One region of the Acidovorax sp. ACV01 genome, then DNA from elsewhere that is predicted to be linked to it. Evidence: predicted binding sites of a transcription regulator. Region 1 holds the regulator's gene; the other holds the start of a gene.
The links. The regulator FNR, encoded in region 1, switches genes on or off when oxygen is low (the NO sensors DNR and NnrR bind a similar motif). The targets are predictions, from matches to a motif close to TTGATNNNNATCAA.
Positions count from the first base shown of each region.

Region 2: IB243_RS21655 (TraR/DksA family transcriptional regulator) is a predicted target of FNR. The motif match lies at 5,007-5,020, and genes of this name have one in related genera.

Region 1 is NZ_JACUZT010000006.1:176,911-192,158, reverse strand. Features, by position in the region: gene IB243_RS18220 (cation-translocating P-type ATPase) at 1-603, shown strand, start outside; gene ccoS (cbb3-type cytochrome oxidase assembly protein CcoS) at 603-740, shown strand; gene ccoN (cytochrome-c oxidase, cbb3-type subunit I) at 805-2,244, shown strand; gene ccoO (cytochrome-c oxidase, cbb3-type subunit II) at 2,262-2,894, shown strand; gene IB243_RS18200 (cbb3-type cytochrome c oxidase subunit 3) at 2,907-3,044, shown strand; gene ccoP (cytochrome-c oxidase, cbb3-type subunit III) at 3,068-3,970, shown strand; gene ccoG (cytochrome c oxidase accessory protein CcoG) at 4,063-5,508, shown strand; gene IB243_RS18185 (FixH family protein) at 5,580-5,861, shown strand; gene IB243_RS18180 (hypothetical protein) at 5,914-6,207, shown strand; gene fnr (fumarate/nitrate reduction transcriptional regulator Fnr) at 6,268-6,990, opposite strand; gene hemN (oxygen-independent coproporphyrinogen III oxidase) at 7,177-8,559, shown strand; gene IB243_RS18165 (sulfite exporter TauE/SafE family protein) at 8,565-9,323, shown strand; gene IB243_RS18160 (HD-GYP domain-containing protein) at 9,539-10,837, shown strand; gene IB243_RS18155 (bifunctional diguanylate cyclase/phosphodiesterase) at 10,834-13,278, shown strand; gene IB243_RS18150 (sulfite exporter TauE/SafE family protein) at 13,330-14,145, opposite strand; gene IB243_RS18145 (cell division protein ZapA) at 14,566-14,934, opposite strand; gene IB243_RS18140 (hypothetical protein) at 14,931-15,158, opposite strand; cobalamin riboswitch at 15,195-15,248, shown strand, end outside.
Region 2 is NZ_JACUZT010000008.1:164,590-179,837, forward strand. Features, by position in the region: gene IB243_RS21625 (PhaM family polyhydroxyalkanoate granule multifunctional regulatory protein) at 1-123, opposite strand, end outside; gene IB243_RS21630 (copper chaperone PCu(A)C) at 212-697, opposite strand; gene IB243_RS21635 (YcnI family protein) at 761-1,306, opposite strand; gene IB243_RS21640 (TonB-dependent receptor) at 1,448-3,754, opposite strand; gene IB243_RS21645 (DUF2946 family protein) at 3,835-4,200, opposite strand; gene IB243_RS21650 (glutathione S-transferase) at 4,323-4,970, shown strand; gene IB243_RS21655 (TraR/DksA family transcriptional regulator) at 5,080-5,451, shown strand; gene IB243_RS21660 (VOC family protein) at 5,538-5,951, shown strand; gene IB243_RS21665 (MarC family protein) at 5,948-6,541, shown strand; gene IB243_RS21670 (Rrf2 family transcriptional regulator) at 6,648-7,193, opposite strand; gene nhaR (transcriptional activator NhaR) at 7,345-8,241, shown strand; tRNA gene IB243_RS21680 (tRNA-Met) at 8,578-8,654, opposite strand; gene rplQ (50S ribosomal protein L17) at 8,677-9,069, opposite strand; gene rpoA (DNA-directed RNA polymerase subunit alpha) at 9,190-10,182, opposite strand; gene rpsD (30S ribosomal protein S4) at 10,295-10,918, opposite strand; gene rpsK (30S ribosomal protein S11) at 11,009-11,413, opposite strand; gene rpsM (30S ribosomal protein S13) at 11,430-11,795, opposite strand; gene rpmJ (50S ribosomal protein L36) at 11,819-11,932, opposite strand; gene secY (preprotein translocase subunit SecY) at 12,077-13,399, opposite strand; gene rplO (50S ribosomal protein L15) at 13,424-13,855, opposite strand; gene rpmD (50S ribosomal protein L30) at 13,866-14,048, opposite strand; gene rpsE (30S ribosomal protein S5) at 14,062-14,580, opposite strand; gene rplR (50S ribosomal protein L18) at 14,598-14,963, opposite strand; gene rplF (50S ribosomal protein L6) at 14,975-15,248, opposite strand, start outside.

The DNA of each region.
Region 1 (15,248 bases):
GCGGTGCAATTGCTGTCGGGCGACCGCATGGGCGCGGTGCAGCGTGTGGCGGCACAGGCAGGCATTGTGCACGCGGCGGGCGAGTGCACGCCGCAGGGCAAGCTGGTCGCATTGCAGGCGCTGCAGGCTGCTGGCCACCAGGTGGCCATGGTGGGCGACGGTTTGAACGATGGCCCGGTGCTGGCCGGTGCGCACGTGTCCTTTGCGTTTGGCCGCGCAGTGCCGCTGGCGCAGTCGCAGGCCGATTTTGTGGTGCTGGGCGACAGCCTGGCTTTGGTGCCACAGACCGTGCTGCTGGCGCGCCGCACCTTGCGCGTGGTGCGCCAGAACCTGTGGTGGGCGGCGGGCTACAACGCGTTGTGCGTTCCGCTGGCGGTGGTGGGCTGGATGCCTGCCTGGCTGGCCGGGCTGGGCATGGCGCTGAGCTCATTGTTGGTGGTGCTCAATGCGGCACGTCTCGCACGTGACCTGCCTCCGCTGCCCGGGATGCAGGAGATGCCGCGAAAGGAGGAGGGGGCTCTGTGCCCTTCCTCAGTCCTTTCTGCCAGCAGCGCGTTGCAGCCGTCCCTGGATCTTTCGAAGACAACCCTGGAGCCTGTCTGATGGACATCCTTTATCTCCTGATTCCGCTGTCCGTAATGCTGGTTCTTTTGATTCTGGGAGGGCTGTGGTGGGCGGTGTACCACGGCCAGTTCGAGAGCGTGGAACAAGAGGGCGAGCGCATTCTCCGAGACGGTTGACTTGTGTCAATGCCCGATGGCCCCGACTGCAACAAACTCTTACTGCATTACAAAGAGGTGCCCGATGGATTCTCCAAAAACAAGTGCTGCGCACTACAACGATACGGTGGTGCGGCAGTTTTCTATCATGGCCGTGGTTTGGGGGGTGGTTGGCATGCTGGTGGGCGTCATCATTGCCGCCCAACTTGCCTGGCCTGAGCTCAACTTCGGCATTCCGTGGCTCAGCTATGGGCGCTTGCGCCCGCTGCACACCAACGCGGTGATCTTCGCGTTCGGCGGCTGCGCGCTGTTCGCCACCAGCTATTACGTCGTGCAGCGCACGAGCCAGGTCCGCCTGTTCGCCGGGCCGCTTGCGGCGTTCACGTTTTGGGGTTGGCAGCTGGTCATCGTGGCCGCAGCCATCAGCCTGCCGCTGGGCTACACGTCCGGCAAGGAATACGCAGAACTTGAATGGCCCATCGACATCCTGATCACGCTGGTCTGGGTGTCCTACGCCATCGTGTTCTTTGGCACGATCGGCGTGCGCAAGGTCAAACATATCTACGTGGCCAATTGGTTCTTCGGCGCGTTCATCCTGGCCGTGGCTTTGCTGCATGTGGTCAACAGCGCTGCGATTCCTGCAGGCTTCATGAAGAGCTACTCGGCCTATGCCGGCGTGCAGGACGCCATGGTGCAGTGGTGGTATGGGCACAATGCGGTGGGCTTTTTCCTGACCGCTGGTTTCCTCGGGATGATGTACTACTTCATCCCCAAGCAGGCAGGCCGTCCGGTGTACAGCTACCGCCTGTCCATCGTGCACTTCTGGGCGCTGATCTTCACGTACATGTGGGCCGGCCCCCATCACCTGCACTACACCGCGCTGCCCGACTGGACGCAATCGGTGGGCATGGTGTTCTCGCTGATCCTGCTGGCCCCCAGCTGGGGCGGGATGATCAACGGCGTGATGACGCTGTCGGGCGCCTGGCACAAGCTGCGCGACGACCCCATCCTGCGCTTCCTGATCGTGTCGCTGTCGTTCTACGGCATGTCCACGTTCGAAGGTCCGATGATGTCCATCAAGACCGTCAACGCCCTCAGTCACTACACCGACTGGACCGTGGGCCACGTCCACTCGGGAGCGCTGGGCTGGGTGGGCCTCATCTCCATGGGCTCGCTGTACTACCTGGTGCCCCGCCTGTTTGGCCGTGAAAAGATGCACTCCATCAAGGCGATTGAGCTGCACTTCTGGATGGCCACCATTGGCATCGTGCTGTACATCGCCGCGATGTGGATCGCCGGTGTGATGCAGGGCCTGATGTGGCGCGCCATCAACCCCGACGGCACGCTCACCTACACCTTTGTGGAAAGCGTGAAGGCGACCTATCCGTTCTATGTGATCCGTGTGGCCGGTGGTCTGCTGTACCTGGGCGGCATGGTAGTGATGGCCTGGAACGTGTGGGTGACTGCGATCTCCGGCCGTTCGGTCAAGGTGGCGATCCCTGCCGTGAATGCGGCCCACGCCTGAGCCGAAGGAGATAACTCATGTCTAACAACAACCCATCGAATTCGACCGGCTTCTCCCATGAAAAGGTGGAGACCAACAACTTCCTGATGATCGTGCTGATCCTGCTGGTGATCGCCATTGGTGGCCTCGTAGAGATCGTTCCGCTGTTCTTCCAGAAGTCTACGACCGAAGCGGTCAAGGGTGTCGAGCCCTACAACGCCATGCAACTGGTGGGCCGTGACATCTACATCCGTGAAGGTTGCTACAACTGCCACTCGCAGATGATCCGCCCCTTCCGCGCTGAAACGCTGCGCTACGGGCATTACTCGGTGGCGGGTGAGTTTGTGTATGACCACCCCTTCCAATGGGGCAGCAAGCGCACGGGCCCCGACCTGCACCGCGTAGGGGGCAAGTACAGCGATGAATGGCATCGCATCCACCTGAACAATCCGCGCGACGTGGTGCCCGAATCGAACATGCCCGCCTACCCCTGGTTGGAAAAAAATGCCGTGGAACCCGCCAGTGTGGCCCCCCGCATGAAGGCCTTGCGCACGGTGGGGGTGCCTTACACCGACGAGCAGATCGCTGCATCTGCCGCCGACGTCAAGGGCAAGACCGAGATGGAAGCGCTGATCGCGTATCTGCAAGTCATGGGCCGCGCGCTCAAGTAAAGGAGATTCGCCATGGACATCACCACCATGCGCATCGTTGCCACGCTGGCATCGATGGCCTGCTTTGTCGGCATTTGGGTCTGGGCCTATCGGGGCCGCAACAAGGCCCGGTTTGACGAGGCCGCGCGGCTGCCCTTTGAACAAGATTGATCCCACCAGAACGAGAACACCCCATGAGTGACTTCACCAGCAATTTCTGGTCGGTCTTTGTGACCACACTGACCCTGGTCGGCATCATCGCCTGCGGCATCCTGCTGTGGATGGCGGGCCGCAAGAAGGTGATGGCCACCGCCGACAACACCACTGGCCACGTCTGGGACGAGGACCTGGTCGAGATGAACAACCCCCTGCCGCGCTGGTGGGTGTGGTTGTTCGTCATCACCATCGTCTTCGGCTTTGGCTATTTGGCGGCCTACCCAGGTCTCGGCAGCTTTACCGGCAAGCTCAACTGGACGCAAAAAGGCGAGTACGAAGCCGAGATGGCCAAAGCCAAGACCGAACTGGAGCCGCTGTATGCCCGCTTTACTTCGATGAAGCCGGAAGACATTGCCAAGGACCCACAGGCACAGGCCATTGGCGAGCGCCTGTTCATGAACAACTGTGCGCAGTGCCATGGCTCGGATGCCCGGGGTAGCAAGGGCTTCCCTAATCTGGCCGATGGCGATTGGCTTCATGGCGGCGCGCCCGAGAAGATCCGGGAAACGATCGAGAAAGGTCGTGTTGGCAACATGCCTCCCATGGCTGCGGCAGTGGGTTCCCCTGAAGATGTGCGCAATCTCTCACACTACGTGCTGAGTCTGTCTGGTAGCCCCCACGATTCGCTGCGTGCTTCACTGGGCAAGTCCAAGTTCACGGCATGCGCAGCCTGCCACGGAATGGATGGCAAGGGCAATCAGGCACTGGGTGCCCCGAATCTCACAGATGACATCTGGCTGCATGGCTGGGGCGAGGCGGCCATTGCTGCCATGGTCAACAACGGCAAGGTCAACCAGATGCCCGCTCAGGCGGACAAGCTCACAGAAGCTCAGATCGGTGTACTGTCGGCCTACGTCTGGGGCCTGTCGAACGGCAAGTAGGCGCCCTGCACGCTAAACCTTGGGCGGTACTTTGGTGCCGCTCCAAGGATTGTTTGAACTGAGTACTTCGAAGCAAACGGATCGACACCACCATGAAGCCACCCAGCGAGCCCGCTCGCAAGGTCATCCCGATTTCACCGATTGCATCCGATGGCTCGTCGCAGGGCGAGATTGTGTCTCTCTACGAGGCGCAAAAGAAAATCTATCCACGCTCCATCAGTGGCGTGTTTGCACGCTGGCGCTGGGGCATGGTGTTTCTCACGCAGCTCGTTTTTTACGGGCTGCCCTGGTTTGAATGGGGGCAGCGCCAGATGGTGCTGTTTGACCTGGGGGCTCGGCGGTTTTACATCTTCGGCCTGGTTCTGTACCCCCAGGATTTCATCTACCTCACGGGCCTGCTCATCATTTCTGCGCTGTCGCTGTTCCTGTTTACGGCGGTGGCGGGGCGGTTGTGGTGCGGATTTGCGTGCCCGCAAACGGTCTATACCGAAATGTTCATGTGGATCGAGCACAAGATCGAAGGTGATCGCAGTGCCCGACTACGGCTGGACAACGGCCCATGGACCTTCGAGAAAGTCCGCAAGAAGTTCTTCAAGCAAGTGATCTGGATCGCGGTGGCGCTGTGGACTGGGTTTACGTTCGTGGGCTATTTTGTGCCGATCCGTGAGCTTGGTGCGGAGTTGCTGGTGATGCAGGGGGGCTGGCAGATATTCTGGGTGCTGTTCTACGGCTTTGCCACGTATGGCAATGCGGGCTACATGCGCGAGCAGGTGTGCAAATACATGTGCCCCTATGCGCGCTTTCAGAGCGCCATGTTCGACAAGGACACGCTGATCGTCAGCTATGACGTGGAGCGGGGCGAACCGCGCGGCCCGCGAAACAAGAACATCGATCAGAAGGCCAAAGGTCTGGGCGACTGTATTGACTGCACGCTGTGCGTGCAGGTATGTCCCGTGGGCATCGACATCCGCAAGGGGCTGCAGTATGAGTGCATTGGTTGCGGGTTGTGCGTGGATGCTTGCAACACGGTCATGGACAAGATGCACTACCCAAAGGGGCTTATCCGGTTTTCCACACAGAACGGCGTGGCGCAGCGGTGGAGCCAATCGCAGATCCTGCGCCGGGTGCTGCGGCCGCGTGTGCTGATCTACAGCGCAGTGCTGGTAGCCCTGTGCGTGGGCATGATGGCGAGCCTTGTCACGCGCACGCCGCTCATGGTCGATGTTGTGCGTGACCGCGCTGCGCTCTCTCGCATCGTCGCCGGTGGCAAGCTGGAGAACATCTACCGCCTGCAGATCATGAATGCAACCGAAGGACCCCAACGCTATCGCATCGGTGCGCGTGGCCTTGAAGGGCTGGAAGTGGCGTCCGATGCTGAGGTGGAAATCGGAGCGGCAGAGTCCCGGTGGGTGGCTGTCCGACTGCAGATACCGTATGGTTCGGCGCCTCCGGGATCGCACGCTGTGCAGTTCGACGTGCAGGCACTCGGCGGGGCCGCCCATGTGACTGAGAAATCCGTGTTTCTGGTGCCGCGGTAACGCGCGTGCACACTGGTGCAAGGTCTTCGCGGGCCTTGCTTTGACGAAAAATATTTTTGAGGAGTCATCACATGCCATCCAGTTCCACCCTCGGCACTGCCCCTTCCGCTACGGCGCCATGGTGGAAGTTCGGCCATGTCTGGCTGATCATCGCTGGTCCTGTGATCGTGATCATTGCGGGTTTTGTCACCCTCTGGCTGGCGATTTCGCGCCCCGACCCCGTGATCGCCGAGGACTATTACCGCCAGGGCATCGAGATCAACAAGACGCTGGAGACTCCACACAAGAGCCTGGCTCCCGCGATGAAAGGCCGCAACCATGCGGCCACTCCGGTCCAGGACCAGCCGCGCTGAACACCCCCTGGCCATGCGGTTTGTCTGCGCGGCCTTACCAGGAGAAAAATCAATGTGGACGCAACGCCTGATGTGGATTGCATGGCCGGCCTTCTTGATGGCAGGCGTCATGGAGGTGCTGGTTTTTGCGATGGTGGATCCGCAGGACTTGCACTGGTTTGGGCAGCCGTTGGCGTTGTCGCGTCAGGGCGTCTACACGCTTGCTTTTTTCGCGTTCTGGATGATCACCATGGCGTCCAGCGCATTGACGACATTGTTGGCGATGTCGCCCTTTGAACTCAACCGCTGCCCGGTCCCCGAGGGGGATCGCCCCGATGACTGTCGAAAGACTTCATCTTGCCCTTGATGGGCTGCGGTAGCTGGCCGGTAGATACGGAGAGAGGCCGCCGCCAACGCATTGCCTTGGTCAGTGGCAGGCCTGCTGGTTGTTCACGATGCGCTTGAGTGCATCGGTTTCCAGGATGCGCACATGGCGCTGCTTGACCTCGACAATACCTTCTTCCACAAACTTGGAAAATGTGCGGCTCACGGTTTCGAGCTTGAGCCCCAGGTAGCTGCCAATTTCCTCACGCGTCATGCGCAGTACGAGTTCGGACTGTGAAAACCCACGGGCATGCAAACGTTGCACAAGGTTCAGCAGAAACGCTGCCAGGCGTTCCTCGGCGCGCATGCTGCCCAAGAGCAGCATCACCCCATGCTCACGCACGATCTCGCGGCTCATGATCTTGTGCACATGGTGTTGCAGCGCGGTGACCTCGCGGGACAGTTCTTCGATGCGGTCAAAGGGCATGACGCAGACTTCTGCGTCTTCCAGGGCCACTGCGTCGCAGGTATGGTGATCGTTCACGATGCCATCCAGGCCGATAATCTCGCCCGCCATCTGGAAACCAGTGACCTGGTCGCGCCCATCTTCGGTGGCTACACAGGTCTTGAAGAAGCCGGTGCGGATGGCATAGAGCGATGTGAAGGCTTCGCCGTTGCGAAACAGCGTTCCGCCCCGTTTGATCTTGCGGCGGACGGCAACGACTTCGTCAATGCGTTGCAGTTGGTCTTCGCTCAGGCCAACCGGCATGCACAGCTCGCGCAGGTTGCAGTTAGAGCAGGCGACTTTGATGGTGAGCGGGTTCATAGGCACAGATGCTGGGTTAGGTTTGAGCATATCGCCTCATCTGCCTGTAAGACAGGCTTGTGGGTACGGATGGGCGAATGACATGCATCAAATTGTCGCTGTTCGGCCCCGTGCATCACTTGATTCAGGTCAAGGACATGGGGGACAGCTTACGGCACAGTCAAAGTGTACGCAAGGAATTTGCCCATGACTGCTGTTTCGCCTGATCTTCTGCGCCGTTTCGACGTGCCAGGGCCCCGCTATACCTCTTATCCAACCGCCGACCGTTTCGTCGAGGCGTTTGGGCAGGACGACTATGCGCTTGCACTAGAGCAGCGCAGGCTGGGCTCCATGACGAAGGCGTTGCCGTTGTCGCTGTATGTGCACATCCCCTTTTGCGAGTCGCTGTGTTATTACTGTGCATGCAACAAGATCATCACCAAACACCATGATCGGGCAGATACCTATCTGCGGTACCTGAGTCGCGAAATCGATCTGCACACAGCGCACTGCGGCACGGGGCAGGTGGTGAGCCAGCTGCACCTGGGTGGTGGTACGCCTACTTTTTTGTCCGACGACGGCTTGCGTGAACTCATGGTCATGCTCAAGCGCAGCTTCTCGCTCGCGCCGGGCGGAGAGTATTCGATTGAAGTAGATCCGCGCACCGTCAATGCCGACCGCCTTGCCGTGCTCGCGGAACTGGGATTCAACCGACTGAGTTTTGGAGTGCAGGATTTTGATCCTGAGGTTCAAAAGGCTGTTCATCGCATACAGCCTGCCGAGCAGGTGTTTTCGCTGGTGGAGTCCGCACGTTCGCTGGGTTTTGAATCCATCAATGTGGACTTGATCTACGGCCTGCCGCGCCAGACGCCCGAGTCGTTTGATCGCACGCTGGCCCAGGTTGTGCAGCTGCGGCCTGACCGCATCGCCCTGTATGCCTATGCCCACCTGCCGGAGCGCTTCAAGCCCCAGCGCCGCATTGTTTCTGCCGAGTTGCCCGCGGGGGCGGGCAAGGTGTCGATGCTGTCCCGTTCGCTGGCTGCCTTCATGGACGCTGGGTACGTGTATGTGGGCATGGACCACTTTGCGTTGCCGGCCGACGCATTGGCGGTTGCCAAGCGCCAGGGCCGTCTGCACCGCAACTTCCAGGGCTACAGCACACAGCCCGATTGCGATCTGATTGGCCTGGGCGTGTCGGCGATTGGCCGGGTGGGGGCGACCTACAGCCAGAACGCCAAAACTCTGGACGAGTACTACGATTTTCTGGACCAGGGGCGCTTGCCCGTGGTGCGTGGGCTCGCCCTGACCCGCGATGACCTGGTACGCCGCGCCGTCATCATGGCGTTGATGTGCCAGGGTGAGTTGTTGTTTGAGCCCATGGAGCAGGCCTGGTTGATCGACTTTCGGGCTTATTTCTCTGCCGAGCTGGAGCAACTGGAAACCATGGCTGAGCAGGGGCTCGTCGTGGTGAGACCCGACGGGGTCGAGGTGACGGCCATGGGCTGGTTCTTCGTGCGCGGCATCGCCATGGTTTTTGACCGTTACCTGCAGGCAGATCGCAACCGAGCCCGTTTTTCGCGCATCATCTGACTCTCATGATTGCAACGGTTGCCTCGACCGCCTTGCTGATGGGACTGGTTGGCGGGTCCCATTGCTTAGCCATGTGCTCCGCGCCCTGCGCAGCGTTGGTGGGGCAGGGAGAGTCGCGGAGTTTGCCCAAGACGGGTGGGGATTTGGAGGCACAGGCTTCCTCGCAGACGGTCCAAACTGTGCAATGGATGCCTCGGGGTGGTGTCATTCGGCGCACGGCTGCTTTCCATGTCGGTCGGCTGGCTGGGTATGCCGTGGCGGGCGGTTTGGCCGCGCTCGCCATGGATAGTCTGGCATGGTTGACCCAACAGACGGCGGCGCTGCGCCCGGCGTGGACCCTGGTCCATGTCGCGGTGATGGCCTGGGGGTTGATGATGATGGTCCAGGCCCGCCAGCCCCAATGGGTGGAGCAGGCGGGTCGCACTGTGTGGTCACATGTCAAGCCGCTTGTCAGCGCCCCTGGCGGGGTTCTCGCTGCAGGGGGACTCTGGGCGCTAATGCCCTGTGGATTGCTTTATTCGGCCCTGTTGGTAGCCGCCCTGAGCGGCGGACCCTTGGAAGGGGCGTTGACCATGGCGTTGTTTGGCCTGGGCAGCGGTGTGTGGCTGGTGGGCGGGTCGTGGGCATGGGCACGGCTGAAAACACGGATCAATACAGCGCGTGCGGACTGGGGGACCCGTATCGCGGGGGGCTTGCTCTGCGCAGTCGCCAGCTGGGCACTGTGGATGGACTTGGTCTACAAGCCATCGCTGTGGTGCCGTTAGCTTGTTTCCAACCGGAAGTTGCATAGCAAAGGGGTTGACGAGTTCCTTTAAACCCATGTCTATACAAGGGTGATCTGGGGTGGGCTTCGCGGACGCATCCAAGTGTTGCCGCGCCGCTGCGGTGCAGGCGCAGTCCTTCGACAAGGCCCCCGAACTGGCGATAATCTGTGTAACCATTGGTGGCATTGAAGTCGCCATGTTTCACACGCCCCGAAGTGAACTCTTCCATCCTCATCGACATCAGCCAACTGCGTGTCGGCATGTACATCCAGCTCGACTTGGGCTGGATGCATCATCCGTTCCCGGTGAGCAGTTTTCGCGTGGCGTCGGCGGAACAGATTGCCACCCTGCGTGAACTGGGGCTCACCGAGGTACGTTATCTTCCCAAGAAGAGTGATCCAGAACTGAGGGAACTTGTCCCCGCCGCCTGGAGCGTCCCGGAAATGAAGGCACCGTCCTTGAACGGACTGGATGCGGCAGGCTCCGCCGCGACCGTGGACCCGGAGGCGCTGCGCAGGCGTGAACTGTTGGAAGCCCAGAACCGGACTCTGGCAGTCTGTGACCAGCGATTTGGAGAGGCCACCCGCCAATACCAGGCGCTGGAGCGTGTGGTCTCCGAACACCCCGACCAGGCGCGTGCCAAAGGCGATACGCTCGTGTCCGGATGTGTGGCCGAGCTCCTCGAAAACGGGGATTCCGTCATCCGGCTGTTGTCAGAAGGTGTCGGCGAGCGCAATGCCCTGCATCCGATCAACGTGATGGTGATCTCTCTGTTGCTGGGCCGCGCACTGGGTATGAAAAGTGCCGAGCTGCACGACCTTGGCATCGCGGCGTTGATTCATGACCTGGGCAAGCTCAAGCTGCCACCGAATCTCAGGCAACCTACGCCCTCGATGATTCCGATGGAGCGCACGCGCTACGAGACCCATGTGGGTGAGTCTGTGGCACTGGCCACGCGCATGGGCTTGCCCGAAGCCGTGCTTACCGCCGTTGCCAGGCACCATGAGATGGCCGATGGCAGCGGGTTTCCATTGCGGCTGTCAGGGCCCGACTTGGGGCGTGCGAGCCAGGTGCTTGCGTTGGTCAATCGGTATGACCGCATGTGCAACCCTGCCAACGGAGTGGATGCGCTCACGCCCCACGAGGCGCTGTCAGTCATCTTTGCGCAGCTCAAGGCGCGGTTTGATTCTGTGGTCCTGGGTGCATTCATTCGCATGATGGGGGTGTACCCACCGGGCTCCATCGTCCAGCTGGTCAACGACCGTTATGCGATCGTGGCTTCAGTCAATTCTTCGCGCCCCCTGCGGCCCAAGGTCATTGTTCATGACTCCCGGGTCCCCAAGGATGAGGCGCCCATATTGGATCTGGAAACCGTGCCAGAGCTGGGCATCCGGCGCAGTCTCAAGCCCGCGCAATTGCCACGCGATGCCCTGGACTACCTTTCCCCCCGTCAGCGTATCTGCTACTTTTTCGAGCGCGCAGTCAGCCCCGGCCCCGAAGAGGCTGGTTCGTGACCGTTGTGCAGTCCCACGGCTGGCTCGACGGTTTGCAGGAAGCTGTCTGGTTGGTCGATGAGGCCAGCCTGCTCATCCTTCATGCGAATGCCGCAGCGCAGCGGCTGGTGGGTTTGCCTGCGGCCTCTATGGTTGGCACGCCGGTGCTGCGTCTGGCTTCCACACCACAGGATGTTGCGTTCTGGGGGGAGTCAGCGCAGGTGGTTGCAGACGGCATCCATTCCCACACCAGCCTTTTGCGCGCAGATGGAGCCCTGGTGCCGGTTGACCGGCGGGTGACACGCGTTCCGGGAGAAGGGGCTTCGGGCACCGTTTTCATGCTGACGATGCTGGACCGGAGTGTCCAGGATGCCACCGAGCGCGAGCTGGAAACCCTGTTGTCTGAACTGCGCGCGACGCTGGATTCCGCAGCCGATGGCATGCTCGTCTGCAGCCTTGATGGCCGGGTGCGGGCCTTCAACCAGCGGCTTGCGCAGTTGTGGAATATTCCCCGTGATTTGCTGGTGCAGCGCAACGATGCGGCGGTGTATGCGCACATGGCGGCCCAAGTGGAAGACGCGCGTGCCTACTCGGAGCGCCTGGCGGCCATTGCACGTGAGCCGATGCAGGACAGTACAGACATTCTGGTGTTGAAGAGTGGCCTGGTGCTGGAGTTGCGGACCGTGCCCCAGTTTGGCCAGGGGCTGCCCGTGGGGCGCGTGTATTCCTACCGGGACATTACTCGCCAGACGGAGATACAGGTCAGCCTCAGGCTCGCAGCAAGGGTGTTTGAGTCCAGTCTCGACGCCATCTTCATCGCCGACAGCCATCACCGGGTCTTGCGCATGAACCCGGGTTGCGAGCGCCTGGTAGGGCCTTCCGCCAAATCGTTCGAAGGATGCATGGCCGCTTCTTTGTTCGGAGGGGGTTCGGATGCGGCTTTCATGGAGCAGGTGCTGCAGGGTTGGGCGGAGGATGGTTTCTGGGAGGGCGAGCTGTGGCTCCCCCGGGACAATGGCACCTATTGCGCGGTGCAGCTGTCATGGGTGGCGCTGCGCGACGATGAAGGGCGCCTGGTGCAGAGCATCGGCTTCATGCGCGACCTGACGCTGCAGCATGCGGCCCAGAAGCGCATCGAGGAGCTGGCCTACAGCGACGTGCTCACCGGCCTGCCCAACCGCCTGCTGTTGTCGCAGCGGGTGGACACGGCCATTCAGGGGGCGCGCCAGAGCGACACGGGTTTTGCGATCCTGTTCCTGGACCTCGACCGTTTCAAGATCATCAATGACTCCTTGGGCCATCCTTTTGGGGACCGTGTGCTGCAACTGGTCGCCGAGCGCCTGCAGGCCTGCCTGCGCCAGACGGACATGTTGTGCCGACTGGGTGGCGACGAGTTTGTCATCTACCTGCATGGCGGAGATGCCGTAGTGGCAGAGAGTGTGGCGCGCCGCATCCTGGAAGACATGCTCAACCCTTTCATGCTCGACAGCATGGGTTTCTCCATTCAGTGCAGCATTGGTATTGCGTTGTATCCGCAGGATGGCGCAACGCTGGACGACCTCATCAAGCAGGCCGACACGGCCATGTACCGGGTCAAGGAACGGGGGCGTGGCAGCTATGGCTTTTACCAGCCGCAGATGAATGCCAATCTGCTTTCCCGCATGCAGATGGAGCATGCGATGCGCCAGGCGCTGGGGTTGGACCGCATGGCGGTGCACTACCAGCCGCAGGTCAACATGGCCACCGGGCGCATCACGGGGGCGGAGGCCCTGATCCGCTGGACCGACCCCGAGTTCGGCGCCGTATCGCCGGGGCAGTTCATTCCCCTGGCGGAGGAGTCAGGCTACATCGTCACTCTGGGCGCGTGGGTCATGGAGCAGGCTGTGCGCGAGGCGGCGGTGTGGATGCACAGTGGCATGCCGATCATGATCTCCGTGAACGTGTCGGCGCTGGAGTTCCGGCAGCCGGATTTCGTGGACCGTATCACCCGGCTGCTGGCCGTGCACCAGCTGCCGCCCACGTTGCTGGAGCTGGAGCTGACCGAAACCATCCTGCTGCAGGATGCGCAGGAAATGGAGCAGCGTCTGCGTGTCCTCGCCGGCCTTGGGATTGGCTTGGCCATCGATGATTTTGGTACGGGATATTCCAGCCTCGCGTATCTCAAGAAGCTGCCGATCAGCAAGCTCAAGATCGACCAGTCGTTTGTGCGCGGCCTGCCCGACGATGATGGTGACCGGGCCATCGTGAGCGCCATCATCAGCATGGGGCGTGCCATGCACATTGAGGTGGTGGCAGAGGGGGTGGAAACAGAAACCCAACAGGCGGTGCTGCTGCAGATGCAGTGCGACCACTACCAGGGGTTTCTCTGTGCACCTGGCCTTCCCGCCCAAGAGTTTCGAGCCTTGCTCAGCAAACCATTGCCCTTGAAGGCGCAGGGCCGGCGCAGTCCAGTCCAGAACTGAGGCCATCCTGCTGCTGCGCCACCCCGGCTGCCCCGGGGGCGTTCGCAAGGCTTAAAACGCCGCGATGCCCTTCCAAAGCATGTAGGCCGCCAATCCGAACAACAAGGACGCAAACACGCGCTTGAGCTGCTTGACTGGCAGGCTGTGCGCGGCCTTGGCGCCCAATGGGGCGGTGAGGACGCTGCAGGTCGCGATCACTGCCAACGCGGGCAGCCAGATGTAGCCCAGCGAAGCCGCAGGCAATCCGCTCACGTTCTGCCCGCCGATCACATAGCCCACCACATTCGCCAGCGCAATTGGAAACCCGAGCGCAGCGCTGGTGGCCACGGCATTGTGGATGGGCACGTTGCACCAGGTCATGAATGGCACGCTCACGAACCCGCCACCGGCACCTACCAGGCCCGACAGGAATCCGATCACGCCACCTGCCGCCACCTGGCCAGCCCCACCGGGCATCTGGCGCGTGGGGGCGGGCTTTTTGTCCAGGAACATCTGTGTGGCGGAGAAGCTGACGAACAAGGCGAAGAAGATGGCCAGGAAGGAGCCCTTGAGCAGAGCGAACACGCCCAGGCTGGCCACAAACCCGCCGAGCACGATGCCGGGTGCCAGGCGTTTCACGATGTCCCATCGCACCGCGCCACGCTGGTGGTGAGCCCGCACGCTGGAGATCGATGTGAACATGATGGTGGCCATCGATGTGGCAATTGCCATCTTCACTGCGAGATCGGGAGCCACCTTCTGCGCGCCCAGGATGTAGGTCAAGAAAGGCACCAACAGCATGCCGCCGCCAATGCCCAGCAGCCCCGCCAGAAAACCTGTAGCCAGACCAAGTACACCGAGTTCAACAATCAGCAAGGGATCGAGCATGGCGCACAGTCAGGCAAGGGTGGAACGAGGGCGGGGACGCGCGGAGAAATGCCCTGTCGGAGGTGCTGCAGCGTTTGGTTGCGGTGACAGGAGCATGCGGAATAAGGTGTCTGCGAATGCCACCGGACTCTCATCCTGAACCGGGGGTTCAGGTGGGCGAGGGCAGCCAAGCGTTGGGTTCATCTGACGCGAGATGATCACGCTCACCGGGCAATGTACCAAGCCCGAGCTCGTTGAGCATTGGTTCAAGGAAATATAAAGCCCGGCGGCTTCGCAGACATCGTCATTGTAGGCGCTGGCGCCTTGCACCGCAGATATGGGGGCATGTAAAGCCCGTAAGCTTTTGGGACGTGCAGCAAGGGGGCGGTTCTGCATGCGCCACCGCCGACCTGGATGCGATGTCCGGCAGGCAGGGCCTTGTCAAAGAAGGCGGCCGTCGTCGCCCAGTGCCTGGTCCAGCCGCTGCACCAGGCCATGAAGGCGCTGCTGGTCTTCGTCGGGCAAGAGGTTTTCCTGCTGACCCGTGCTACCGGTTGCGATAGCCGGGCTGGCTGCTTTGGCAGCGGCGCCTGCTGCCAAGTCGGCTGCCTCACGGTCGGCGATCTCGAAGGCCAGATTCAAGGCCGCCAGCACGGCGATGCGTTCGCGGGCGCGGACCTTGCCCGCGTCGCGGATGCGCGTCATGGCGGTATCGACGCGCTCCACGGCATCCAGCAGGCGGCTTTCGTGGCCCTCGGGGCAGGTCAGCAAGTAGCTTTGCTGCAGGATCTGCACCTCGATTTGCTTCATTCGGCTTCCTTCGTGACGACGGGGGCTGCTGCGGGCAGGCGCTCCAGCAGTGCATCGACGCGGGCGCGCGCAGCACTGAGGCGTGATTTGAGGGAGTCCCGCTCCTGCGTCAGCGCAGCCACCTGATCAGTCAGCAACGCGTTGGTGCGTTGCAGTTCTGCGTGGCGCAAAAGCAGGCGGTCAACGCGCTCGGCGATCTGGTCGGTGGGGGACGGTGTTGCCATACAGCCCTCGATTGTAGGGTTGCGGGTTGTAAACGGTCGTAAAATCCCGCTGTTGGTGCTCGCGGTGTGGTTCACATGCCGCAGTTCAAC
Region 2 (15,248 bases), on a different contig from region 1:
CGCCACCCAGTTGCTGAGGTTGGGCAACTGCGGAATGCTGTTGGACGCCCCTTTGGCCAGGCTCTGCAAAAAGTCAAAACCTGGGACAAGTTTGCCGAAACCGAAATTCGATGTGTCGCTCATGGCCGCTCCGCAAGAGGTGGGTCTGTGGTGGGGTCACAGCTTACTCCAATGCGTTGCGACCGCGAAGGCAGTGGCGCAGGCCAAATCCTCAGTGTTTGTGCTCATGCGCCTTGGCGCCGCCGGGGGCCGACGTGCCCACGGGCACGCTCAGTTCCAGCTTGCTCTCCGCGCCCTTGGCGTCCTGGAACACCAGCGTGATGGGCACCGAGCTGTCCTTGGCCAGCGGGGCCTTCAGGTCCAGCAGCATGACGTGGTAGCCACCGGGCTTGAGCTCCACGGTCTTGCCCGCGGGCAGGTCCAGCGCGGGCACGGCGCGCATCTTCATCACGTCGCCTTCCATCTTCATCTCGTGCACTTCGGTGATGCCAGCGGCGGGCGATTCGGCGCGCACCAGGCGGGCGCCGTCCTTGGCGGTGAGGCGCATGAAGGCGCCCGTGGCCTTCTGGCCCTGTACGCTGGCACGGGCCCAGGCGCCTTCGACCTTGACGGCGGCCGTCTGTGCCCATGCGGGGGCGCTGGCCAGTGCTGCGGCCAGTGTGGAAACGAGGGCGGCGCGGTGAAGCAGTTTTTTCATGATGGATGTCTTTCGGAGGTCAGCTGGAAATGGGGTGGAGCAGGCGCGGGGCGGACCTGACTGTCAATGATTGTGCGCACCACCGCCGCCCGTGGGCAGAATCTCCAGCGCTGCCGCAGGGGACTTCAGGTCCGAAAGTTTCTGGCCCGCCTTGGGCACGTCAGTCCAGTCGTTCCGGCCTTCGGCACAGGCCTGGCGCACGGGCCAGTACACGGTGCCCGCCTGCTCCGGCGCCTGGGCCACGAGCACGAACTCGTCGTAATGGGCGCTTTGCAGCATGTCGTCCGGCGTCTTGGCCGTCCAGGTGATGCGCACCACGTCTTCGGTGATGCTGCGGCCGTGGCTGGTGTACGGCTGTGCGAGTTTTTCGCGCTGTACCTCCAGCGTCCAACCGGGCTTGGGCATGGGGCGCGCGCCACGCATGCCGGCCGGGATGTCCACCGCGACCTGCCGCGTGGGCGACGCGCCGCAGCCGTGGCCGACCTTGAAGCTCGCCTTGTAGCTGGCGCCCGCCGGGGCCACCTGGTACTCGAGCACCACATGGGCAGATGCAGAGCCAAAAATGCCTCCAGCGCTTAATAGTAAAGCGGTAGCAGCTATATTTTTCATAGTGTTTGATTTCATATTCAGACCTTGCGTTTCAACGATTCATTGCCTTCAACACTGGCGCGCCCGAGGCGAGCGCCACCGCGGAACCGGCTTCGCCGGGCCGCTGGAGGCGTCCCCCTTGGGGGAAGCGGCGCAAGCCGCTCAGGGGGTTACTTTCAATTCAGCCAGGTAGGTGCGCTGCGGGTAGGGGTGGAAGTTCCAGAACTGGTAGTTGTTGAGGTTGTCGATGCCCACGGCAGCGCTCACCTGCTTGGTGATCTGGTAGCGCACACGCACGTCGGTGGTGAAGTAGCGGCTGGCGCCCTGGTAGGCAAAACCGTTCACGTCGGTGTTGTCCAGCGTGCTGTATTGCTTGCCGCTGTAGCGCGCGCCCAGCGTGTATGACCACTTGTCGTCCGGCCGGTAGGTTGCCACGGCGCTGGCGCGCCACTCGGGGATGCGCGGCTGCCACTTGCCCACGCTGGCGGGAAACTTGTCGTTGCGGGTGATCTTGGAGTCCGTCCAGGTCAGGCTTGACCCGAGGTCGAGCCCACGCAGAAGAACATTGGCGGCCTGGTACGACAGTTCGATGCCCTTGGTGCGGATAGCGTCCACGTTCTGCACGTTGGTCACGTTGGGCGCGACGAGCACGTTGGTCTGCGAATACAGCGCGTCCTTGGTGCGCTCAAAAAACGCGGTCAGGCGCAGCAGCCCATTGCCCATATCGCGCTCGGCCGTCAGCTCGGTGGTCCAGCTCTTTTCGGGCCTCAGGTTCGGGTCGTTGTTGATCAGCGTGCCGCTGCCGTTGATGCCACCCTGGTACAGCTCGGCCACGGTGGGCATGCGCACCGCGCGGCCGGTGGAGGCCTTGAGCACCCACAGGTCGTTGGCCTGGTAGGCCACGGCAGCCTTGGGCGAGACATAGGTTTCGTTGCGCTCGGGGTGGCTCAGCGTGGTGGTGGCGTTGCCGGTCTGGCCATTGCTGGCGCTCCAGCGCTCGGCGCGGGCGCCCAGCACGGCCTTCCACTTTGGTGCGATCTTCCAGGTGTCTTGCGCCCACAGGCCAATGAGCTGGGTGTCGCCGTTGAAGGCCTGGTTGCGGGCGCCTGCAGCGCCGCTGATCCAGTTCGTCGTGGCGTTCTCCACGGTGCGCAGCTGGTAGCTGTCGCGCTGCAGGCCAAAGTCCACGATGTGCGTGCCCTGCACCCCATTCGGACGCCAGGTGCCTTTGGCGGCCAGCGTGTTCCAGCCCGTGCCCTTGTTGTTGACGATGCGCCCTGCCCCGCCGTTCCGCGCTGCAGGCAGCGCCACGGTGGCAGCGCGCAGGGTGTCGGTTTGGTAGTCGTACAGGCTGGCGGCCACCTCCCAGTCGAACGCGCCCTGGGTGTGGCTCTTGACCGAGAGCCCGTGCATAAAGTGCGTGAGGTTCTCGTTGGACACATTGAAGTCCGTGGGCGCGAGCGTGTACGAGCGGCCGTTGATGTTGACCGTGCCGCCGTACACCGCATTGCCATTGGCGTCGCGCAGGTAGCTGGTGGGGCGCCCTTCGGATTCGTTGTGCCACCAGCCCAGGGTGTAGGCCGCGCGCACGGTGGGCGAGACGTCGTAGGCGATCTTGGCCTTGATGTGGTCTTGCTGCGTGTGGTACTGGGTGGCCGTGCCCAGCAGGTACCAAGGCTGGTTGCTGCGGTTGTTGCCCAGCACGGCACCCGTCACCGGCGTGCCTGCATGGCCCACGGCGCCTGCAGACACGAGGCGCGTGGGGAAGGTGAGCGGCTGGCCCTCGCTGTCGGTCTTGTTGAAGTTGAGGAACCACGACCAGTCGCCATTCTTGTTGCCCACCGAGGCGCTGACCTGCTTGCCCGCGTAGGTGGCGCTGGTGCCATACAAATCGAACGGCTGGTGCTGGACGCTGACCTGCGCATGCGCCTCGAACTTTGTCGGCATGCGCGTGACGTAGTCCACCACCGCGCCCACCGAGTTGCCTGCGTAGGCGGCCGAAAACGGGCCGTAGAGCACGTCCACGCGCTCGATTTCTTCCGGCGTGACCAGCATCCAGCGCGGCGCGTTGGTGGGGCCGTTGCCCAGGTAGTTGCTGAGCAAGATGCCGTCGGCGAACACCATGGACCGCGCCGGGTTGCCCGTGCCCGAGGCGCGCGTGGACAATACGGCGTGGTTGTAGTCGCCGATGTAGCGCTTGCGCACCAGCAGGCTGGGCAGGTACTTGAGGGCGTCTTCGCTGTCGGTGGCATTGATCGAATGCTCGATCTGCTCGCGCGTCACGCCCTCGATGGTGGTGGGGATCTGCGTGGGCAGCGAGGTGGGCTGGCCGCCGCGGATGGTGACCACGCCCAGCTCCTTGACGGGTGCGTTGGTGCTGTCAGCGGTCTGGGCCCACACGGGCATAGCCCAGGACAGGGCAAGGGGAAAGGCACTGGCCACGGCCAGCGCCATGCGGCTTTTGCGCATGGGAACTCCTGAATTTCAAGCCAAATAGGCCGCCAGCGCTTATCTATCAAGCGCAAACAGCTATCAAACAAATAGCAATTTCAGGAGAAGGCCGGAGGCCCGCGCGGCGGCAGCGGCGCGGCGGTGCGCGCAGCAATGTGCGCGGCGGGAATGGGGCGCAGGGCATGCGCCAGGGGGTGGACTACAGGCAGCTGCGCCTGTGACGCGGGGGGAGGAGCGCCCACATGCGCGCACAACGGGCAGTCCAGCGTGTGGCTGGGCAGCTCCTTGGCGCCGTCGTCGGTCTTGACCAACACCTTGATGGCGCCCGAGCCCGAACAAATCAGCTCCATCGCCTGCGGATTGACCAGGGGCGACGCCACCGCCACCCCCATGGACAACACAAACCACGCCAGCACAAGGCGGGCGAGCCAGCGAAGGCTACGGATGGTTTGGAGGGAGGGCATGGGTGCGGATTGTAGGGGGCCGGCGCGCGAACTCCTTGACGGAGGTCATCTGTGCGACGGACTGCGCCCCCGCCCGCACCTAGGATGCGTGCTGCATTCACCCCTACATCGGAGACAACACCATGCTGACACTCTGCGGCTTTTCGGCCAGCAACTACTACAACAAGGTCAAACTCGCCCTGCTCGAAAAGGGCCTGCCCTTCACCGAGGAACTTGCCTGGGTGGGCGAGACCGACCGCAGCGCCAGCCCGCTGGGCAAGGTGCCCTACCTGCGCACCCCCGAGGGGCCGCTGTGCGAATCCGCGGTGATCGCCGACTACATCGAGGCAGCCCACCCCGCGCACCCACTTATCCCCGCCGACCCCTACCAGGCCGCCAAGGTGCGCGAGCTGATCACCTTTCTGGAGCTGCACCTGGAGCTGGTGGCGCGCAACCTGTACCCGCAGGCCTTTTTTGGCGGCACGGTGAGCGATACCGCCAAGGAAAAGGTGGGGGCGCAACTGGAAAAGAACATTGCCGCCTTCGGCCAGCTGGCAAAGTTCAGCCCCTACGTGGGTGGCGACACCTTCACCCTGGCCGATTGCGCCGCCATCGTGCACTTGCCGCTGGTCAGCTCGGCCACCAAGATCATCTATGGCCGCGACTACCTGGCTGGCCTGCCGGCGCGGGAGTACCTGACCCGCATGGCCGAGCGCCCGCACGTGCAGCGCGTGAATGCCGATCGCAAGACCAATACCGCGGAGATGCTGGCACGGCCGCCCAAGCGCTAAGCGCCCTTCTTCTGCAAGGAGCAGGGGCGTCATCCCTTGACCCTGGTCAACCAGGGGCTCTGCACGCAGGCGCACCATGCAGGTATCCGCTCACCCGAGGAGACACCACATGGACAAGACCCAAGCCGCCCCATTCCGCCAACTGCTGCTCGCTCAGCAATCCGGGCTGCGGGCGCAGTTGGCTGCGCAGCGCGGCGGCGTCATAGGCCGTGCAGAGGCCGCTGCCGACCACTTTGGCCAGCCCGAGGACCCACGGGCCCAGCTGGCCACCGAGCGTGAATTGGAATTTGCGCTGGACGAACGCGAAACCACCCATCTGGCCGCCGTGGAAGCTGCTTTGGCCCGCATCGAAGCCGACACGTACGGTGAATGCACGGACTGCGGCACCCACATCACCGCCGCCCGCCTGCATGCCACCCCCGAAGCTGCGCGCTGCGTGCATTGCCAGGAGAAGGCCGAGCAGCATCGCCGCGCAGCCTGAATCGGCGCACGCTGCTCCAGCGTTCCGCCATCACTTCCAGCAAAACCTCCGCCCACGTACCCATACTGGCTGCTATCCTTTGCAGGATGCGCAGCCTGTTTCACCTCGCCTTTCACGTGACCGACCTCGATGCCGCCCGCCGCTTCTACGGCGGTGTGCTGGGCTGCCAGGAAGGCCGAAGCACTGACACCTGGGTGGACTTTGATTTCTTTGGCCACCAGATCTCGCTGCACCTGGGCACACCGTTTTCCAGCGCCCGTACGGGCCATGTCGGCAATCACCTGGTGCCCATGCCGCACTTCGGCGCCATCCTGGAATTGCCCGACTGGCATGCGCTGGCCGCACGCCTGAAAGCAGCGGGCACCGCCTTTGTCCTGGAGCCACAGGTGCGTTTTGAAGGCCAGCCCGGGGAACAGTGGACGATGTTCTTTCACGACCCGAGCGGCAATCCCATCGAGATCAAGGGCTTTCGCTCGCTGGACGCGGTGTACGCACCGTGAGCTACACCTTCGCATCGGCCACCATCTTGCTGTTGCTGATCACGGATCCGCTGGGCAACATCCCCATTTTTGCCAACGCACTGCGCGGCGTGGCGCCCGAACGGCGGGCGCGAGTGATCCTGCGGGAGGTGCTGATCGCGTTTGCGCTGCTGCTGGTGTTCCTGTTTTTCGGGGCGGAGTTTCTGCGGGTGATGAACCTGAGCGATCTTTCGCTGCAGCTAGCTGGCGCCGTCGTGCTGTTTCTGATCGCACTGCGCATGATCTTTCCGCCCGAATCCGGGCCACAGGCCGAATTGCCTGGAGAGCCGCTGATCGTGCCACTGGCCATTCCGGCCTTGGCGGGCCCCTCAGCCCTGGCCACGGTGATGTTGCTGGTGGCCCAGGCCCCCGAGCGCCGGTGGGAATGGGTGGGCGCACTGTGCGTCACCATGGCCGTGTGCGCCGTGGTGCTGTTGATGGCCGAACGCATCCAGCGCCTGGTGGGAGAACGCGTGGTGATGGCGTTTGAACGCCTGATGGGCTTGATCCTGGTCGCCATCTCGGTGGAGATGCTGATCCGGGGGATCAAGCAGCTCGCGCAGCAGCTGTAGCCGCCGCGCGCCCCCAAAAGCGAGGGAGGGGAACCGGGGATTCCACCTCCGCTCCGCCCGGAGTGCTGGCATGCCGGCGACTACCGTGCGCCGCCGGCGCGCAAGCTCAACGGCGTTGCAGCAACGGGATGGTGCCCAGTGCGAACACCGAGTTGGGCACCCCCACCCGCGCCATCAGAGGGCGTGGCTTGGCGTTCAGCTTGGGCCGGGGTGCGACAGGCGCTATCTCCTCTGCAACCACCCCCTTGGCATGCTGCTCGGCCACAAGGTCCTGCAAAGTCACTGACTGCAGGTATTCCATGACCCGCGCGTTGAAGGTGGACCAAAGTTCACCCGTCATCGACTTCACCTGGGCAGCCTGGCCGACATCCAGGCTTTGCAGATCGTCAGTCTTGAGGTTTTCGACGGCCAGGATGATCTCGGCAACCGAGATCTGGTCGGTGTTCCGGGCCAGGGTGTAGCCGCCGCCAGGGCCGCGTGTGCTGTCCACGAGCCCGGCACGCCGCAGGGCACTGAACAGCTGCTCCAGGTACGACAGCGAGGTGCCCTGCCGTGCGCTGATCGTCGACAGTGCTACCGGCCGCATTTTCTGGCGCAGTGCCAAATCCGTCATTGCCGATACCGCAAGTTGTCCTCGGGTGGTGATCCGCATCGTTGCTACTCCTTGTGAACGTTGACAGTTCCAGACCGCTGCGCGAACCGCTGCGGAATGGGGCCAAGCGTTCAATGTAGGGCGTTTGATACTTCGCGTATATTCGTTTTATCAAAGCAAATAATTCGCTTTTTCCGAAGTATCTACCCCCATGAACTTTAAACACCTCCGATATTTCTGGACAGTTGCCAAAGCCGGCGGCGTCATGCGCGCTGGAGAACAACTGCACACCACGCCCCAGACGCTGTCCGGCCAGATCAAGCAACTGGAGGAATGGCTGGGCCACGACCTGTTTCGCAAACGTGGGCGCGGCCTGGAACTCACCAGCGAAGGCCGTGTTGCCCTGGGATACGCCGAACAGATCTTTGCGCTGGGTGACGAGTTGGAGAAATCCATCCGCCTCTCGCGTGGCCAGGCCAAGCCGCTGGAATTTCGTGTGGGGGTGGCCGACTCCATTGCCAAATCCGTGGCCTATCACCTTCTGGAGCCGGCGCTTGGAATGCCTGAGCAGGTACACATGACCTGCCAGGAGGGGAAATTTCCAGAACTGATTGCACAACTGAGCCTGCACAAGCTCGATCTGGTGCTCGCGGACGAGCCGGTCTCCAAGAAGATCGGTGTCAAGGCGTTCAACCACCCTTTGGGAACCAGCGGCATGAGTTTTTTCAGCGCGCCTAGCCTGAGGGCGCAGCTGGACGGAACATTCCCCCAATGCCTCCAAGGAGCCCCCATGCTCATCCAGGGGCCCATGTCCTCTGTGCGCCAGCAGCTCGACCACTGGCTCAATAAACACCATCTTCAGCCCCGGATCGTGGGAGAGTTCGATGACAGCGCCCTCATGAACGCCTTCGGCCGCGAAGGCCGGGGAGTTTTTACCTCACCCACGGTTCTGGACGCGGAAACCACCACCCAGTTCGGTGTCGAGGTGATCGGTCGCACTACAGAGCTGGTCGAGGAGTTTTTTGCAATCTCCGTGGAGCGGCGCATCACGCACCCTTGCGTGGTGGCAATTACCAAGGCGGCAAAGGCTGATCTTTTTGGGCGATGAGCGACCTCCCGATGCGGGCTACAACTGCGCAGGGAATTCCCCGCGAGGAGCTGCCCTGTCACAGCCAAAGCGGCTTTGCTGTAGCTACAGAAAACCGGTGCTCAGCAATGGGGTCAGTTGGCGCAATAGCTGAACACAGCCGCCACCTCCCTGAGCCACCAGGGTATTTGCCCCGTTGAGTACGCGCGACGGGCTAACGGAGGGCTGCCCTCATCACTTGCCCCAGCAGGACACAGCAATTGCCTGACACGTGTGGGCGCAGCGCCAGCCAAGGCCCACAAACAAAAACGCCCACTATCAAGTGGGCGTTTTGCTTAGCAGATGCCTGCTATTTTTTGGTTGCGCGAGAAGGATTTGAACCTCCGACCTTTGGGTTATGAGCCCAACGAGCTACCAGACTGCTCCATCGCGCGGTAAGAAATAAATTATACCCTATTATTCAGCTGCTGCCGAATTATTTTCAGTTTCAGCTGCACGATCCACCAGTTCAACCAGGGCCATAGGGGCGTTGTCGCCCACGCGGAAGCCCATCTTCAGAATACGGGTGTAGCCACCAGGACGCGCATTGAAGCGGGGGCCCAGGTCGTTGAACAGCTTGGTGACGCTGTCACGATCGCGCAAGCGGTTAAAAGCCAGGCGGCGATTGGCAACGGTGTCCACCTTGGCCAGGGTGATCATGGGTTCGATCACACGGCGCAGTTCCTTGGCCTTGGGGACGGTGGTCTTGATGACTTCGTGCTCGATGATCGAGTTCATCATGTTCTGCAGCATCGCAAGGCGGTGCGAGCTAGTGCGATTGAGTTTGCGGAGGCCGTGACCGTGACGCATGGTGCTTTTTCCTTATTTAAAATTAAATCAGGCAGCCGTATAAGGTACTGCCCGAGGCACTGTCCCCTTCAAGGGAACCAAAAACCAAGCCCTCCTATTCGGAGAGCCCAGAATTATAACTTAACGCTTGTCCAGACCGGCTGGTGGCCAGTTCTCCAATTTCATGCCCAGCGTGAGACCACGCGATGCGAGCACTTCCTTGATCTCGTTCAGCGACTTACGGCCCAGGTTAGGCGTCTTGAGCAACTCGTTCTCGGTGCGCTGGATCAGGTCACCGATGTAGTAGATGTTCTCAGCCTTCAGGCAGTTGGCCGAACGCACGGTCAGTTCAAGCTCGTCCACAGGACGCAGCAGGATCGGATCGAACGTAGCGTTGCCGCGTGGACCTGCAGGTGCATCGAACGCGGCCAGCTCGCCGCCTTCCAGTTGTGCAAACACAGCCAGTTGTTCCACCAGGATCTTGGCCGATGCACGCACTGCGTCTTCGGCAGTGATAGCACCATTGGTCTCGATCTCGACGACCAGCTTGTCCAGGTCGGTACGCTGCTCCACGCGGGCGCTTTCCACCGTGTAGCTCACGCGCTTCACAGGGGAGAACGATGCGTCCAGCACAATACGCCCAATCGACTTGGTCGATTCGTCTGCATAGCGGCGCAGGCTGCCAGGCACGTAGCCACGGCCCTTCTCGACCTTGATCTGCATGTCCAGCTTGCCGCCAGCCGACAGGTTGGCAATTACATGGTCAGGGTTGACGATTTCCACGTCATGAGGGGTCTGGATATCACGCGCCGTGACCACACCTTCGCCATCCTTGCGCAGGCTCAACGTGACTTCGTCACGGTTGTGCAGCTTGAACACCACGCCCTTGAGGTTCAGCAGGATGTTGACCACATCTTCTTGAACGCCGTCAATGGACGAGTACTCATGCAGAACGCCTGCAATGGTGACTTCCGTCGCTGCGTAACCCACCATGGACGAGAGCAGGACGCGCCGAATGGCGTTGCCCAGCGTGTGGCCGTACCCACGCTCGAACGGCTCCAGTGCGACCTTGGCACGATTGTGGCCAAGCTGCTCGACATTGATCGCCTTGGGTTTCAGCAAATTGGTTTGCATTCAGACTTCCTCTCAATACCCCCAGCTCGTTACACCGGTAAGGCTGGTGAAGCGCCTAAACCGCGATGCCTCGCGGTTTAGGGACGGTTTTCTCGAAATACGTACCGAGCGATTAGCGCGAGTACAACTCAACGATCAGTGATTCGTTGATGTCGGCGCCAAACTCATCACGGTCTGGCACCTTCTTGAAGATGCCTTCAGCCTTTTCAGCATCCACTTCCACCCAAGCCGGCATGCCTACTTGAGCGGCGAGTTGCAGGGCTTCCACAACGCGGTTTTGTTTCTTCGACTTTTCACGCACTGCAACCACGTCGCCCGTCTTCACGAGGTACGAAGCGATGTTCACGGACTTGCCGTTCACGGTGATCGCTTTGTGGGACACCAGCTGACGCGCTTCAGCGCGGGTCGAGCCGAAACCCATGCGGTACACCACATTGTCCAGACGCGATTCCAGCAGAAACAGCAGGTTTGCGCCGGTGTTGCCCTTTTTGCCGTCAGCGGCTTCGAAGTAGCGACGGAATTGCTTCTCCAGCACGCCGTACATGCGCTTGACCTTCTGCTTTTCACGCAGTTGCAGACCATAGTCAGAGGTACGGGCACCAGAGGTGCGGCCATGCTGACCAGGCTTGGAGTCGAATTTGGACTTGTCGGCGATCGAGCGACGGGCGCTCTTCAGGAACAGGTCCGTGCCTTCACGGCGGGAGAGTTTGGCCTTGGGGCCGAGGTAACGTGCCACTTGAGCTTCCTTTGTGTCATCTACCGCAAACCATTGCGGGAGCCGCCTGAGGCGCTTGCGCGTTCACAGGCGGCGGTGGGCTTAGAGAGATTAGATACGACGACGCTTTTGAGGGCGGCAGCCGTTGTGGGGCACCGGGGTCACGTCAGAAATCGACGTGATGCGGATGCCCAGTGCGCCCAGTGCGCGCACCGAAGATTCACGGCCAGGACCAGGGCCCTTGATTTCAACGTCAAGGTTCTTGATACCTTGGTCGATGGCAGCGCGGCCAGCCACTTCCGAAGCCACTTGAGCTGCGAAAGGAGTGGACTTGCGTGAGCCCTTGAAACCTTGGCCACCGGACGAAGCCCACGACAAGGCATTGCCTTGGCGATCGGTGATCGTGATGATGGTGTTGTTGAACGAGGCGTGCACGTGTGCAATACCGTCCGAAACGTTCTTCCGGACCTTCTTGCGAACGCGCTGAGCTGCGTTATTGGCAGGAGACTTAGCCATGATGATCTTTCAATCTTTATTTCTTCAGTGCAGCTGCACCCTTGCGCGGACCCTTGCGAGTGCGTGCATTGGTACGGGTGCGCTGACCACGCATTGGCAGACCGCGGCGATGGCGGAAGCCACGATAGCAGCCGATGTCCATCAATCGCTTGATGTTCATGGTGGTTTCGCGGCGCAGGTCACCTTCAATGGTGAACTGCTCGATTTGCTCGCGAATTTTTTCCAGATCGCCGTCCGTCAGATCCTTGATCTTCTTGGAGTAAGCGATACCAGTTGCTTCGCAAATCTTGCGAGCGCGGGTGCGACCAATGCCAAAAATGGCGGTCAAACCGATTTCCGCGTGCTTGTGCGGCGGAATGTTAATGCCAGCGATACGTGCCATATGCGTCCTCTAATACTTTCCAATCAACCTTGGCGCTGCTTGTGACGCAGATCCGTGCAGATCACGCGCACCACACCCTTGCGGCGGATGATCTTGCAGTTGCGGCAGATTTTTTTGACCGAAGCCGAAACTCTCATTGCATTCTCCTAAAACTTGTCCATCCGTCCCGGCTGTTTCGCACGGAACACAATTTGTGCCCGCGAAAAATCGTGGGGCGCCAACTCAACCGATATCCAGTTCTTGCAGGCAGTGTCGCGATGCGAACACTACCTTCCTCATCATCAACCGCCACCTGCATTGCCTTTGAAGTTGGCCTTCTTGAGCAGCGATTCGTACTGTTGCGACATCATGTAGTTTTGAACCTGGGCCATGAAGTCCATGGTCACAACCACAATGATCAGCAGCGAGGTTCCACCAAAGTAGAACGGAACGTTGTACTTCAAGATCAGGAACTCTGGCAGCAAACACACAAAGGTGATGTAGACAGCGCCCGCCAGAGTCAGGCGAACCAGAATCTTGTCGATATAACGTGCCGTTTGCTCACCCGGGCGGATGCCTGGAATGAACGCACCGCTCTTCTTCAGGTTGTCTGCAGTTTCCCGGCTGTTGAAAACCAGGGCCGTGTAGAAAAAGCAGAAGAAGATGATTGCAGCGGCATAGAACATCACGTAGATCGGCTGACCTGGGGTCAGTGCGCCCGAAATGTCCTTCAACCAGCGCATCGATTCACCCGCGCTGAACCAATTCACTACGGTTGCCGGCAACAGAATGATCGACGAAGCAAAGATCGGAGGAATCACGCCTGCCATGTTGAGCTTCAAGGGCAAATGCGACGACTGACCGCCATAGACCTTATTACCCACCTGCCGACGAGCGTAATTCACCAATATCTTGCGTTGGCCACGCTCCACGAACACCACGAAGTAGGTCACCAGACCAACCACGAGGACGATGAAGATAGCGGCCAGAATGCTCATGGCACCTGTACGAACCAATTCCAGAAGACCACCGATGGAACTTGGCAGGCCAGCAGCGATACCTGCAAAGATCAGGATCGAGATTCCGTTGCCCAAACCCCGCTCTGTGATCTGCTCACCCAGCCACATCAGAAACATCGTGCCAGCTGTCAGGCTGACAACAGCCGTCATACGGAACCCGAAACCAGGACTGAGCACAAGACCTGCAGAACTTTCCAGCGCCACCGCAATACCCAACGACTGGAACAGAGCAAGACCCAAGGTGCCATACCGCGTGTACTGCGTGATTTTCCTGCGACCGGCTTCGCCTTCCTTCTTCAACTGCTCGAATGTGGGAACCACATAAGTCATCAACTGCATGATGATCGATGCCGAGATGTACGGCATGATCCCCAGCGCGAAAACCGTGAAACGCGAAAGCGCACCACCCGAGAACATGTTGAACAGATTCAGTATCCCGCCTTGCTGGCCACTGAAGAGCTGTTGGAGTTGGGCTGGATCGATACCGGGCACAGGGATATGAGCCCCGATGCGATACACGACCAGCGCAAGCAACAGAAAAACCAGACGACGGCGCAGGTCGCCGAACTTACCGGTCTTTGCAATTTGAGCTGCGCTAGTAGCCACAGATGCCTTCCTTCAGAGTCACACTCAGGCGACGCTGCCGCCAGCAGCTTCAATCGCTGCCTTGGCACCAGCCGTAGCGCCCACGCCATTCAGCTTGACAGCCTTGGTCAGGGAACCGCTCTTGATGACCTTCACCACCTTAGCCAGTTCACCGATCAGACCAGCTTGCTTCAGAGCCAGCACATCCACTTCGGCCAGGCCGAGTTGATCCAATGCCGTCAACGTCACTTCTGCGTTGAACTTGAGCAAGTGCGACTTGAAGCCACGCTTGGGCAAGCGGCGTTGCAAAGGCATTTGACCGCCTTCAAAGCCAACCTTATGGTAACCACCGGCGCGAGACTTCTGACCCTTGTGACCACGGCCAGCGGTCTTGCCCAGGCCGGAGCCGATACCACGGCCTACGCGGCGCTTGGCATGCTTGGCGCCGTCTGCGGGCTTGATGCTATTGAGTTCCATGATCTATCTCTCAGAGGACTTTGACCAGATAGCTGATCTTGTTAATCATGCCGCGCACTTCGGGCGAGTCCTGCAGTTCGCTCACGCTATTGAGCTTGCGCAGACCCAGGCCGCGAACGGTAGCGCGGTGCGATTCCTTGGTGCCAATCGGGCTGCGCACCAGTTGAATCTTGACGGTTTGTTGCGTAGTCATTTCCAGCTTCCTATCAGGCGAAGATGTCTTCGACCGTCTTGCCGCGCTTGGCTGCCACATTCGACGGGGTGGTCGAATTGACGAGCGCATCAAAGGTGGCACGGACCATGTTGTAGGGGTTCGACGAACCATGGCTCTTGGCCACGATGTCGGTGATGCCCACCACTTCGAAAACAGCGCGCATGGGGCCGCCAGCGATGATGCCGGTACCCTTGGGAGCTGGGTGGAGTTCCACCGAAGCCGCACCGTGGTGACCCTTCACCGAGTGGTGAATGGTGCCGCTCTTGAGCGCAACCTTGACCAGGTTGCGACGGCATTCTTCCATCGCTTTTTGCACAGCAGCAGGCACTTCCTTGGACTTGCCCTTGCCCATGCCAACGCGGCCATCACCGTCGCCAACCACAGTCAGTGCAGCGAAACCGAGAATACGGCCACCCTTCACGACTTTGGTCACGCGGTTGACCGCGATCATTTTTTCGCGCAGACCGTCGTCTTGACCTTCGGTCTGCACTTTGGGTTGAAATTTAGCCATTTTGTATTCCGCTCCGCTTAGAACTGCAGGCCGGCTTCACGGGCTGCGTCGGCCAGGGCCTTGACGCGACCGTGGTAGGCAAAGCCTGCGCGATCAAATGCAACCTTCTCGACGCCTGCAGCCTTTGCCTTTTCAGCAATGCGCTTGCCAATGGCCGTGGCGGCGGCGGCGTTGCCACCCTTGCCCGAACCACCGAGTTCCTTGCGCACGTCGGCTTCTGCAGTGGAGGCACTTGCCAACACCTTGCTGCCGTCGCCAGAAATCACGCTGGCATAGATATGGAGGTTCGTGCGGTTCACGGTGAGACGCGCCACGCCTTGCTGTGCAATGCGGATGCGTGTCTGGCGCGAACGACGAAGACGCTGCTCTTTCTTGGTCAACATGTTGCAGCTCCTTATTTCTTCTTGGTCTCTTTGATCGTGATCTTTTCGTCCGCGTAGCGGATACCCTTGCCCTTGTAGGGCTCGGGAGGACGAACAGCACGAATCTCAGCAGCGATTTGACCGACGCGTTGACGATCAGCACCCTTGACCACCACTTCAGTGGGGGTTGGGGTAGCCACCGTAATACCAGCGGGCATTTCGATATTGACCGGATGCGAATAACCAACAGCCAGGTTCAGCTTGGAACCCGAAGCAGCGGCCTTGTAACCCACGCCAACCAAGCTC